4 regions of the Alteromonas sp. BL110 genome follow, and region 1 is predicted to be linked to each of the others. Evidence: predicted binding sites of a transcription regulator. Region 1 holds the regulator's gene; each other region holds the start of a gene.
What was found. Region 1 encodes MetJ, which represses methionine synthesis genes. Its sites were predicted from a motif close to TAGACGTCTAGACGTCTA; they were not measured.

Region 1 (3,218 bases):
TGGCAGATAAACAGCGCGGTCTTTTGGTGAGAGACCCTAGGGTATCGATAGTTCAATTCATATTACAGCAAATGGTAACTGGCGTAGGCGTCAGTGGCAAAAGGTTAATGTATTCTTTATACAACAAAGGCGCATAGTGGAGTGCGCCTTTAGTCATCTACTCGTATAGCGGTGTTACCGCGATACAAAATCAATTGCCGGAACGCAAACCTAACATATGGCAGATAGCATAGCTTAACTCGCTGCGATTTAGGGTATAGAAGTGGAAGTGTTTAACCCCTTCTTTTGCCAGAACTTTCACTTGGTCCATAGCAATATTAGCGCCTATCAAGTTACGAGTGGCTTGATCGTCGGCATCAAGACCGTCGAACATTTTATGTAGCCAGCCCGGTACGTGAACGTCCGTAAAGCCGGCAAACCTTACTAACGTTTGGTAGTTAGTCACAGGTAAAATGCCTGGAACTATGTCTAAGTCCACACCCGCCGCGGCTGCACGGTCTCTAAATCGCAGGTAAACACTCGTGTCAAAGAAGAACTGGGTAATCGCTTCGGTAGCGCCAGCTTCAGCTTTGCGTTTAAGATTTAGCAAGTCGAACTGCGCATTTGGCGCTTCAGGGTGCTTTTCAGGGTAGGCAGCAACCGAAATATCAAAATCGGCAACGTCTTTTAGTAAGGCAACTAAGTCAGAGGCATACATTTCTGTTTTGTCTACCCCTTTAGGTAAGTCGCCACGAAGGGCAACTATACGGCGAATGCCTGAGTCCCAGTAGTCTTTTGCAATTTGTTTTAGCTCATCGCGACTAGCATCAACACAGGTCAAGTGAGGAACTGCAGCTACATCAGTCTGCTGCTGAATGCGTTTTACCACATCGTGAGTTCTGTCACGCTCACCGCTATTAGCACCGTAAGTAACCGACATGTAGCTTGGTTTAAGTGGCGCTAGGCGTTCAACCGACTTCCACAAAGTCTGTTCCATGGCTTCCGTTTTAGGCGGAAAAAATTCAAAAGATACATCAATATCCCGCAGCTCCGACAGGGACTGGTTTAATGCATCGATACCTTGTGCGTAAGAAACCATGGTTTATACTCTCAAAAATGTAATATTATAGACGTTTAGACGTCTAAATTAAAGAATATATGTCTAGACGTCAAGAGGTTTACACTGCTCAATTGACCTTTTCGTGAACTTGTTTAGAATTTCTCTTCATAATATAAAAAGAGTAGACCGAGTTAGTACAATGGCAGAATGGAACGGTAAATATATTCACCCCTACGCAGAGCATGGGAAAAAGAGCGAGCAGGTAAAGAAAGTCACTGTCTCTATACCTATTAATGTGCTTAAAGCACTTACTGATGAGCGTACCCGCCGCCAAATCAATAATTTGCGCCACGCCACTAATTCGGAACTGTTGTGTGAAGCGTTTTTACACGCGTTCACCGGGCAACCTTTGCCTAACGACGATGACCTGCGTAAAGACAACCCCAATCGCGTGCCGGCTGAAGCTAGACGGATTATGGAAGAAATGGGTATAGATCCAAGCTTCGAAAATGATGTGTCTGAAGACGACTGATATTTAGCATTAAAGAGAAACGGCGCAGTAATGTAAGTTAAGCTTACAATACTGCGCCGTTTTTTATTTACTGGTGTTCTTTGAGCGTACCTTTTACAAGTAATGGTTGAGCGTTAACCCAACCACTATAGTATTTAACTGAACAAGTGCAGTCTTGAACTAGACCAATATAGTCTTGAACTAGACCAATATAGCCTTATGCGCCAAAATTTTACTCTTCTGGAGCTTCAGGCACGCGAGCAACACCCGATTCAATGGCAGCTTTTGACACGGCCGTAGCGATACGTTCGCACAAACGTGGGTCCATAGGTTTAGGAATAATATAGTCCTTCCCAAACGTTAGGCTGTCACTTTTACTTGCAGTTAATACTTCTTCTGGAACAGGCTCCTTCGTGATAGCACGAAGGGCTTCAACCGCCGCCACTTTCATTTCATCGTTAATAGCCGTTGCGCGAACATCTAGGGCGCCGCGGAAAATAAACGGAAAGCACAGCACATTGTTTACTTGATTAGGGTAGTCAGAGCGTCCGGTCGCCATGATAAGGTCTTGACGTACTTCGTGAGCAAGTTCAGGCTTTATTTCAGGGTCTGGGTTAGAGCATGCAAATACAATTGGGTTTTCTGCCATTAACGAAAGCGCTTCAGGCGGTAAAACATCAGGGCCTGATACACCTACAAAGATATCTGCGCCTTCCATTACGTCTTCAAGCGTACGCTTGTCAGTATTGTTAGCAAATAGCTTTTTGTGCTCGGTTAAGTCTTCGCGTCGAGTATGGATAACGCCTTTTCTGTCTAACATATAAATACGCTCACGCTGGGCGCCGCACTTAATAAGTAGCTCCATACAGGCAACCGCTGCTGCACCGGCACCCATACACACGATTTTAGCGCTCTCTATATTCTTTCCCTGAATCTCTAGAGCGTTGAGCATACCTGCAGCGGTTACAATAGCGGTACCGTGCTGATCATCATGGAAAACCGGAATTTTACAGCGCTTAATGAGCTCTTGTTCAATTTCAAAGCACTCAGGCGCTTTGATATCTTCTAGGTTTATACCGCCAAATGTGTCAGCAATATTCGCCACGGTATTAATAAATTCCTCAGTCGTACGATGCTTTACTTCAATATCAATGGCGTCTAGACCAGCGAAGCGTTTAAACAACAGCGCTTTACCTTCCATGACAGGTTTTGAAGCTAATGGGCCGAGGTTCCCCAGCCCTAAGATCGCGGTTCCGTTACTAATAACAGCGATAAGGTTGCCTTTACCCGTATACTTATAGGCATTATCTGCATCTTCGGCGATTTCTCTGACTGGCTCGGCAACGCCTGGGCTATAGGCAAGAGCAAGATCGTCGACGCTATCTGCTGGTTTAGATAGCTCTACGCGGATTTTTCCAGGTGTGGGTTTGGCGTGATAGTCGAGTGCGCGTTGTCTAAAATCTGACATGTAAAAAGGTATCCTTAGATGTAGGGTTCATCGGTGTTTTCGTTCACGCTCTGTAGCTATTTTATTATCGTTATAGTTATAGGTAGATAAACGTAAGCGCGTTACAACCACGTAATGACAAAAGTAATTATAAATAGTTGTTAGCATTGGTGTGGCATGTTGGAAACTGCAGACATGGCGTTAACCCATCCTGACTTTCC
Region 2 (3,218 bases), 650 kb from region 1:
TGGGTTGACCAAACTGTTATCGTTCGCAAACTGATGCAGACGCTCTACACTCAAGCCTTCACTTGCAGAATCAAGTGCCGCATTCCAATCGCTGCTTAAATCAATACCTTGGCTGTTCAACAGCAATTTACGGCTATTAGCAATACCATAAACGCGCAGCTGAATATTGCGTTTTAAAAGTGCCGGCTGCTGCTTTTGAATTTGGCCAAGCAGTTCGGTTCCTACATTGCCACACCCTACTAGGAATACGTCTATGGTATGGCGATCAGAGAAAAAATTCTGGTGAATAACCTTAACCGCTTTCTTGGCACGCTTACTTTCGATTACTGTTGAAATAGAACGCTCTGAAGAGCCCTGAGCAATAGCAACATTGTTTACTCGTGCTTGGGCAAGCGAGTTAAAGAAACGCGCTGCCAACCCTTTAGTCTGACGCATGCCATCGCCCACTAAGGTAACAATGGCTAGGTCATGACGCACTTCGATAGGGTCTAACAATTGGTTTTGAAGCTCTAGTGCGAAGGCATCTTCAAGTAGCGTTAATGCGCGGCTGGCGTCTTTGCTTTGAATACAGAAACTAATTGAGTATTCCGAAGATGATTGAGTAATAAGGCTAATTGAAATATTGGCGTTAGACATCACCTCAAACACACGACTCGCCATGCCCACCATGCCTTTAAGACCTGGGCCTGCCACGTTGAACATAGTGACATTATCAAGCTGTGAAATACCTTTAACCGACGTCCACACTTCGCTTTTTTCATTACTGATTAGCGTACCAGGCGCTGCCGGGTTTAACGTATTTCTAATTAAGCAAGGAATGTGGTGCTGGGCGATAGGACCGATAGTTTTGGGGTGAAGCACTTTTGCGCCGAAATAAGACAACTCCATCGCTTCTTGATAAGTAAGTTTATCTAGCAGTACCGCACCTTCTACTTGGTTCGGGTCAGCGTTGTAAACACCGTCTACGTCTGTCCATATTTCACAACAGCTTGCGTCAATGCAGGCCGCCAAAATAGCCGCTGAATAGTCAGAGCCATTGCGTCCTAGGGTTACTTTTTCGCCTGCTTCGTTAACGGCAACAAACCCAGGCATAACCAAAAACTCACTGCCATCGGTAGGCACATCTGAAAAACGCGCTTTACTTAGTGAAACGTCGGCAATACTGTCTAGGTAATCACCCTCGGCAAGTACATATTTAACCGGGTCGATAACGCGATTTGCGATCCCTTTAGCCGATAGCATAGCGCTAAAAAGCGTCACTGAGATGTATTCGCCAATGCTAAGAATACCAGCAGCAACATTATCTGGCGCAACGCCTAGCAATTTAATGCCTTCAAGGTGCTGCTTCAATACTGACAACTGACTATTGATAAATTCCACCACACTTGTGTGCTCAAACCCGTCGAACTCATCATTCAGGTCGTTGGCAATGCCGGTAACCGTGTCGTTCAACTTATCGAATAATGGCTGGAAATCTTCACCCGCGGCTGCTTGTTCACAAAGTAGTGAAAGCGCGTTCGTTACCCCCTTTGGGGCAGAAAGTACAACCGCAGCACCGTCGGTTTGGTGGGTTGCCGTGCTAATTTCCATAACGCGCATGTATCGCGGTGCATCGGCTAGAGAAGAACCCCCAAACTTTAAGACTTTCATATGCTGCTCCTTAAGGTTACGCATGCTAAAACGTGTGTAAAAAAAAGCCCGCTCTGTGTTAGGCGGGCTTTCGTTGTCTTTTGCTTACTTGCACTAGTCAGCGACCGCCCTTTTTAAGGTGGTAATTAACATAATGGTGGTGCGAGTAAGTAGAATCTTTTTCATACAAGCAATTTGCCGTATAGACGTCTATAAGTCAACCGCAGTTTTCACCACACTGTATTGCAAAAAATGAAACACTCTTTAATTAATATTTCTATTTAAGGTACAAATACAGTTTAAGCAGTTTCTATTTGGTTAACTACTACTTTAGTCCCCCTTAAAGGGTACTTATTTCTACGCTTAATCAAATAGAATTCACCAACAGAAAGCGATTCAGGTGGCTAAAATCGCCTTCAAGAATGAGGCTGTTGCACTTTGCTCGACCTTAGCAACCTCCTCTGGGCTGCCTTCAGCAACTATTTCTCCTCCCTCATCACCAGCGCCAGGCCCCATATCTATAATGTGATCGCAAGCCCCAGCCACCTGCATATTGTGTTCAACCATCACCACCGTATTCCCCGTTTCAACTAACGTGGTTAAATGCTGCATTAGTAGCGAAGTGTCTGAAAGGTGTAAACCTGTTGTAGGTTCATCGAGCACGTAAACGGTATTAGCATTTTGAGCGCGTTTCAGTTCTGACGCTAATTTAATGCGCTGCGCCTCGCCGCCTGATAATTCGGTAGCACTTTGCCCCAGGGTAAGGTAACCAAGCCCTACGTTTATTAGCGTTTGAAGGCCCCGCGAAATAACTTGATTACTATCAAATACAGATAATGCTTCTTCAACCGTTAGCGATAATACATCAGCAATAGAATGTTCGTTGTAATTAACTTCCAGTACGTTGTCGTTAAAACGCTGACCGTTACAAACTGTACAGGGGGAATAAACACTCGGCATAAACAATAGTTCTACCGATACCACTCCCAAGCCTTCACAATGTGGGCACCGTCCTTTTGCAACGTTAAACGAGAAATGGCCCGCATCGTAGCCACGTGATTTTGCTTCTTCGGTTGAAGCAAATAAACTTCTGATTTGGTCAAATATGCCGGTATAGGTTGCCAAAGTTGAACGGGGTGTCCTGCCGATGGGAGACTGATCTACCACAACTATACGACTTAACTCTTCAAGCCCGCTTTCAATGCAGCCTTGCTGCGGCTCACTTTCATGCGAAAAAGCGTCTTGAGCAAGAAGCGAATTGGCGTCAGTAAGCAGTTCTTTCGTTTGTTTCCCTTCCTTACCAGCTGACCTTAAACCATCTTTGACCAACTCAACCAATGCCTGGCTAATTAAGCTCGACTTTCCAGAGCCGGAAACGCCAGTGACACAGGTCATCACACCAAGTGGAATATCAATATCAACATGTCTGACATTATTTCTGGACACGTCTTTTAAACGCAATATCCCAGATGATTTACGCTTGATACGCTGGCTTAGGGCTTTATTGTTAAAAACATAGTCTGCCGTTGGGGAGTTTTTTATGCTTGCCAGTTCCTTAACCGGCCCACTATAAACAAGCTCACCTCCGT
Region 3 (3,218 bases), 770 kb from region 1:
TGTTAATTTTTTCATTGAAGAGCTAGGAAAGATCAAGCACAAAATTGAGGGCGCTGTTTCAAGTTCAGAGGCATCTACCGAGCGTTTGAAAGCCTTAGGCATTGAAGTGTTCGAGTTAAACGAAGTCAGCAACCTTTCAGTTTATATCGATGGAGCCGATGAGGTCACCGAGCATAAACATATGATTAAAGGTGGAGGCGCAGCACTTACCCGCGAGAAAATTGTAGCCGGTGCCGCGACCACGTTTGTTTGTATTGTAGATGAAAGTAAACGTGTACCTGTTTTAGGTAGCTTCCCACTCCCTGTAGAAGTTATTCCTATGGCTCGCTCTTTTGTCGCTCGCGAACTGGTAAAACTAGGGGGCGACCCCGAGTACAGACAAGGCGTTGTGACAGATAACGGCAACGTTATTTTAGATGTTCACAACCTTGAAATACTAAACCCTCGTGAATTAGAACAAAATATAAATAATATTCCGGGCGTAGTGACTAACGGTATTTTTGCGTTACGTGGCGCAGATATTGTGTTAAGTGCAACCGATAGTGGTGTTGAAACTTTTAAGTGATAGTCTTTTGAGTGACAGTCTTTTAAAGGAAAATTAAGCACGGCGAGTATCGAACCAAAACGAGCTGTTATTTAAGTGTGCGCTGGTACTGCATCGCAAGAAGCGTTATTACTCGCCGGTTTATTTAGTTAGCACATGCGTTATAGACGGTTAAACCGTCTGTATCGCAGCTTTTTGTTGAAAAGCTAAGCGAAATACTGCTTTCAACTTAGCGTGTTTTCTGTTAATTTCCGTTTAGACGTCTAGATGTCTTCAACTTGAAACATTTAACGTTCAGCAGTTACGTTGCTTAAGGCTAAAAACCTTTTACCGTAGCAATTAGCGTGTGTTAAAAAGCTAAATAGCAGGCGCTAATATAAAGGCTCTATTGGCAATAATGCGGAGTTACCGCAGTAAAGTAGCGCGTTATTTAATGTTTACTATTTGACGCATGCTACCCAAACGTACATTAGAGTTTATATTTGGCACTGTCAGCAAACCCAATTACATCAGCGAGAGATAGCGAGTTCATGAGCAAAGTTTCATTAGAGAAGGATAAAATCCGAATTTTGTTGTTGGAAGGTGTTCACCAAAGTGCTTTGGAAACACTACAAAGCAATGGGTACAGCAACATTGAATTTCTCAAAACCTCTCTTCCCGAAGATGAGTTAATTGAGAAAATTAAAGACGCCCATTTTGTTGGTATTCGCTCACGCACTCAAATTACCGAGAAAGTGGTTGATGCTGCACAAAAACTTGTTGCCATTGGTTGTTTCTGCATAGGCACCAACCAGGTTAATCTTGAAGCCACACAGCGTCGTGGCATCCCCGTTTTCAACGCGCCATTTTCTAACACCCGCTCGGTTGCCGAACTTGTTCTTGGGCAAATTATTCTTTTGCTTCGCCAAGTGCCAAGCAAGAACGCCAAAGCACACCGCGGTGAATGGGAAAAAACCGCAGTAGGCTCTTATGAAGCTCGCGGTAAAACTCTAGGTATTATTGGCTATGGCCACATAGGTACACAGCTTAGTATTCTTGCTGAACACCTTGGTATGCGCGTTCAATTTTTCGATATCGAAGACAAGCTAGTGCTGGGTAACTCAACTCAGGTAAAATCGCTTGAAAAGCTGCTTAATACCTCTGATGTGGTATCACTACACGTTCCTGAAACGCCGCAAACCCAATATATGATTGGCGAAAAAGAATTGTCGCAAATGAAAAAAGGCAGCATTCTTATTAACGCATCGCGCGGTACAGTAGTTGATATTGACGCACTGGCTAAGGCACTGGAAAATGGCCATCTCAACGGCGCTGCCATTGACGTATTCCCAGTAGAACCTAAGTCTAACACTGAAGAGTTCGAATCTCCGCTTCGTGCGTTTGACAACGTTATTCTTACTCCTCACGTAGGCGGAAGCACACAAGAAGCGCAAGAAAATATTGGTATTGAAGTAGCGGGTAAGCTAGCAAAATACAGTGATAACGGCTCTACATTGTCGGCAGTTAACTTCCCTGAGGTATCACTGCCTGAGCACACTGGTCGTTCGCGTTTGCTTCATGTACATAAAAACCAGCCAGGTATTCTTACGCAAATCAACAAAGCCTTTGCGGAAAAAGACATCAATATTGAAGCTCAGTATCTACAAACCAATTCAGAAATTGGTTATGTAGTAGTAGATGTTAAAGAAGATCGCGGCTATGAAGCATTAGCCGAACTTCAACAAATTGATGGTACGATCAAAACCCGTATTCTTCACTAAAAAGCGTTTTTTTCGACAAGCTTTTTTTGAAGAAAAACGGAATAAAAAAACGCTGCAACATTGCAGCGTTTTTTTGTATCAGTCTTTCTGTTATATGCTGTATTGGCCTGGTTCTAGTGCCACCTCGGCGATAGCCTAAAAAAGGTTCAGCAACATATAACATTGCGCGCCTAAACCCATGTTAAAAGGCTTAGGCACTCAGCAAAGCTTAGAAGAAGTTGTAAACTAAGCTTACAGCTGTTTCTGTATCAAGTTTTTCTACGTCTTCATCAACGTTTGTGTTGTGATCCAATTTAAACGAAAGACGCATAGAAAGGTTTCCGCTGATCGTAGCAGTAAGAGCAGATTCAGCACGTGACTTCGTGTTGTCAGAACCCACTTCAGTACTCACGGTTTGCGTGAATTTAGCAGTATCAGAAATTTTCCAAGAATACGCTGTTGATGCACGAACAATCATGCTATCTAGATTTTCATCTTCTTGGGTTTCAATGAACGAGTAACCAGGACCGATTGAGTATTCAAGGGTGTGGCGATCATTCTCTAGCACTTTTTGGTTCCAACCCGCAGCAACCGTTGATTGATAGTTAAAGTTGCTAAAGCGGTCGTCTTCATAAGATGCGAAAACAAATAGACGGTTATCAGGGTTTTCTAGCTTATAGTTACCCTGAGCTGAGCCGAAGAACTTTTGAGCTGATGTATACTCAACGTCTTCGCCATTGTCATCTTCTGTGGTTTCTTTTTTATATAGACCTTCAAGGGCGTAGTCATTGCTCCACTTTTCCAGCTCTTGATGCGCAGTAATACCCGCACTTATTGAAGTCGTTTCAGTGTTACCTGATGTAGATATGAAGCCAAGCTCCCCTTCCATTGTAAAAGGTTTTACTTCTTTATCTTGAGCGAATACGGCAGGAGAA
Region 4 (3,218 bases), 1.3 Mb from region 1:
TTCCACGCGCTTTCCGCTTTTGAACCTTTCTCCTTACCGTCCCAGCCCGCGTAAATATCGTCTGGAATTTCGAACGCGCCATGGCTCCAGCCAAGCTTCTCACGCGTAGCGACAATTTCGTCATCGCCTAACGGTGCACCGTGGCACGACTCGGTACCTTCTTTATTAGGCGAACCAAAGCCAATGGTGGTTTTACAACAAATCAGTGTAGGCTGCGCCGTATTCGCTTGCGCTTTTTCAATAGCAGCTTTGACTTGCTCTGCATCGTGACCGTCAACACCTTCAATCACCTCCCAGCCGTAGCTCTTGAAGCGTGCCGGTGTATCGTCAGTGAACCAGCCTTCTACTTCACCATCAATTGAAATGCCGTTGTCATCCCAGAATGCGATGAGCTTACCAAGGCCAAGTGTACCTGCTAATGAACACGTCTCGTGAGAGATACCTTCCATCAAGCAGCCGTCGCCTAAGAATGCATAGGTGTGGTGATCAACAATGGTGTGACCGTCTTTGTTAAATTGGGCCGCCAATACTTTTTCAGCAAGCGCCATACCGACTGCATTACTGATACCTTGACCTAGTGGACCAGTGGTGGTTTCGACACCTGGCGCGTAACCGTACTCTGGGTGACCAGGCGTTTTAGAATGCAACTGACGGAAGTTCTTCAACTCTTCAATAGGCAGTTCGTAGCCTGAAAGATGTAGTAGAGAGTACAACAGCATCGAGCCGTGACCGTTTGAAAGTACAAAGCGATCGCGATTAGCCCAAGACGGGTTCGCAGGATTGTGTGATAAGAAATCACCCCATAGTACCTGCGCAATATCAGCCATCCCCATTGGGGCGCCTGGGTGACCAGATTTAGCTTGTTGAACGGCGTCCATGCTTAATGCACGGATAGCATTGGCGAGTTCACGACGAGAGGGCATGTTGTCTCCTGATTTATTTTGTATCTTTTGGTACCACGGTAGTAATTGATGTGAGTACTGAGGAACATCAATTTTTTGCTCTTACTCTACTTCTAGGCACTTTTGAATGTGAGGCTATTCTTACCCATGCCACCTTTCAGTTCAATGGATTTTCATTGCCATTATCGAAAGTAAATCCAAAAACATCAGAGAAGCTTATAAAGCTCACAGAATTGTGGATAACATTCCTTATACTTTGTCTTTGTTCTACATCGAAATAACCCTAAAAATGATCGGGTTATGTCAACTATTCGTAACAAAGAGACTTTTAGACGTCTAGAAGTAAAGACTGGTATTTATAACTTGTTTTAGTACAATATACGACTATTTTGATAATTTAACGCTTACGGAGCATTTATGGCCACGCATTTATTCACATCCGAGTCAGTGTCTGAAGGACATCCGGACAAAATTGCTGATCAGATCTCAGATGCGGTTCTTGACGCTATTTTAGAACAAGATCCTCGCGCTCGGGTGGCCTGCGAAACGTATGTAAAAACCGGTATGGTTTTAGTAGGTGGTGAAGTTACCACTTCTGCATGGGTAGACATTGAAGAGCTTACTCGTAACACAGTAAAAGAAATTGGCTATACGCATTCAGACATGGGCTTTGACGCCGATTCATGTGCCGTATTAAATGCTATTGGTAAACAGTCTCCTGATATTAATCAAGGTGTTGATCGCGCAAGCTTGGAAGAACAAGGCGCGGGCGACCAAGGCCTAATGTTCGGTTACGCTAGCGATGAAACTGACGTACTAATGCCGGCGCCTATCACGTACTCTCACCGCCTTGTACAAAAGCAAGCGGAAGTACGTAAATCTGGCAAACTAGATTGGTTGCGTCCAGATGCAAAAAGCCAAATCACTTTTAAATACGAAAACGACAAGCCAGTGGGCATTGACGCGGTGGTACTTTCAACCCAGCACTGTGACTCAGTAAGCACTGAAACGGTTCGCGAAGCGGTAATGGAAGAAATCATCAAGCCAGTACTGCCAAGTGAATGGATTGATGGAAATACGCGCTTTCACATCAACCCAACGGGTCGATTTGTTATCGGTGGTCCAATGGGCGACTGCGGCTTAACAGGCCGTAAAATCATCGTGGATACTTACGGCGGTATGGCTCGTCACGGTGGTGGTGCGTTCTCAGGTAAAGATCCATCAAAAGTAGACCGCAGTGCAGCATACGCGGGTCGTTATGTGGCTAAAAACATTGTTGCCGCGGGTCTTGCTAAGCGCTGTGAAATCCAGGTGTCTTACGCCATCGGTGTGGCAGAGCCGACCTCTATCAGCATTGATACCTTCGGTACAGGTGTAGTAGATGAGAAAACTCTTGTTGCACTTGTTCGCGAACATTTCGACTTACGTCCTTATGGTCTTATTCAGATGCTTGACCTTGAGCGCCCAATTTATCGCCCTACTGCAGCGTACGGTCACTTTGGTCGTGACGAATTCCCATGGGAAGCAACGGATAAAGCACAAGCGTTGAAAGCTTCAGTTTAATTCTATAAGCATATAACGCTTTTCGAAAACGCCGCTAGGTTGTTACGCTCTACATTGAAGCTATACAACCTAGCGGCGTTTTTTTATTGACGTCTGTCGAGTTAATTAAGTTAGCTAGATAGATTAAAAACGGTATAGACCATTTCCATCCTTTGTTTTTGGAACTATGCTTAAATAACGAACACACTGTCGCTTGTAGTTTCTAGTTGTTTACAAGCCATGATAACAACAACTTGGACTCTTCCATGAATATGGCTACTGGTATTTTCTTCGCCTTTGCACTGGCTGTCTCAATAACAGCCTTACCTGTGTTCGCGGATGTAAATGATACCCACTACAGCCCAATTCAATTTAAGAGCAAAAAGATAGCTCGGTGGCAGCTAACCAGTATGTACCGCGTTCAATCTACGACCGAAACCTACCTTTACGACAACACTTATACCTATCCAGCGGGTTCACAAGGTATCTTTAGCGCCAGCCGGCGGTTTAATACTTGGGTGCCACAGAAGGTCTATGCAACCTACAAAACAAACAATACCGCTTTTCAACATTATGCCGAATGGCTTTATTTACCTCACGATGTAGGTACTTTTACGCGATTGGGCTGGCTACTTGGCCAAAGTGAAGGGTTAAATATGGCCGTAGAGCTTGAGCATAGACAAGTTGGAGAAGAAGAGAATATGGCGCTTTCTTTAGGTGTTAATTACCTGTTCTAGGAATATCACTACCTTTAGCTTACTGAACGCCGTAACG

Region 2: a site for MetJ is predicted at 1,825-1,842, ahead of thrA (bifunctional aspartate kinase/homoserine dehydrogenase I). Genes of this name have one in related genera too.
Region 3: a site for MetJ is predicted at 793-810, ahead of serA (phosphoglycerate dehydrogenase). Genes of this name have one in related genera too.
Region 4: a site for MetJ is predicted at 1,232-1,249, ahead of metK (methionine adenosyltransferase). Genes of this name have one in related genera too.

The regions. Positions count from the first base shown of each region.
Region 1 covers NZ_CP031967.1:2,216,643-2,219,860, forward strand. Annotated here, with positions in the region: gene metF (methylenetetrahydrofolate reductase) at 191-1,078, opposite strand; gene metJ (met regulon transcriptional regulator MetJ) at 1,239-1,571, shown strand; gene D1814_RS09730 (malic enzyme-like NAD(P)-binding protein) at 1,783-3,018, opposite strand.
Region 2 covers NZ_CP031967.1:2,863,284-2,866,501, reverse strand. Annotated here, with positions in the region: gene thrA (bifunctional aspartate kinase/homoserine dehydrogenase I) at 1-1,650, opposite strand, end outside; gene D1814_RS12365 (excinuclease ABC subunit UvrA) at 2,026-3,218, opposite strand, start outside.
Region 3 covers NZ_CP031967.1:2,983,824-2,987,041, reverse strand. Annotated here, with positions in the region: gene rpiA (ribose-5-phosphate isomerase RpiA) at 1-565, shown strand, start outside; gene serA (phosphoglycerate dehydrogenase) at 1,075-2,304, shown strand; gene D1814_RS12870 (DUF481 domain-containing protein) at 2,513-3,218, opposite strand, start outside.
Region 4 covers NZ_CP031967.1:879,661-882,878, forward strand. Annotated here, with positions in the region: gene tkt (transketolase) at 1-923, opposite strand, end outside; gene metK (methionine adenosyltransferase) at 1,320-2,465, shown strand; gene D1814_RS03815 (hypothetical protein) at 2,711-3,181, shown strand.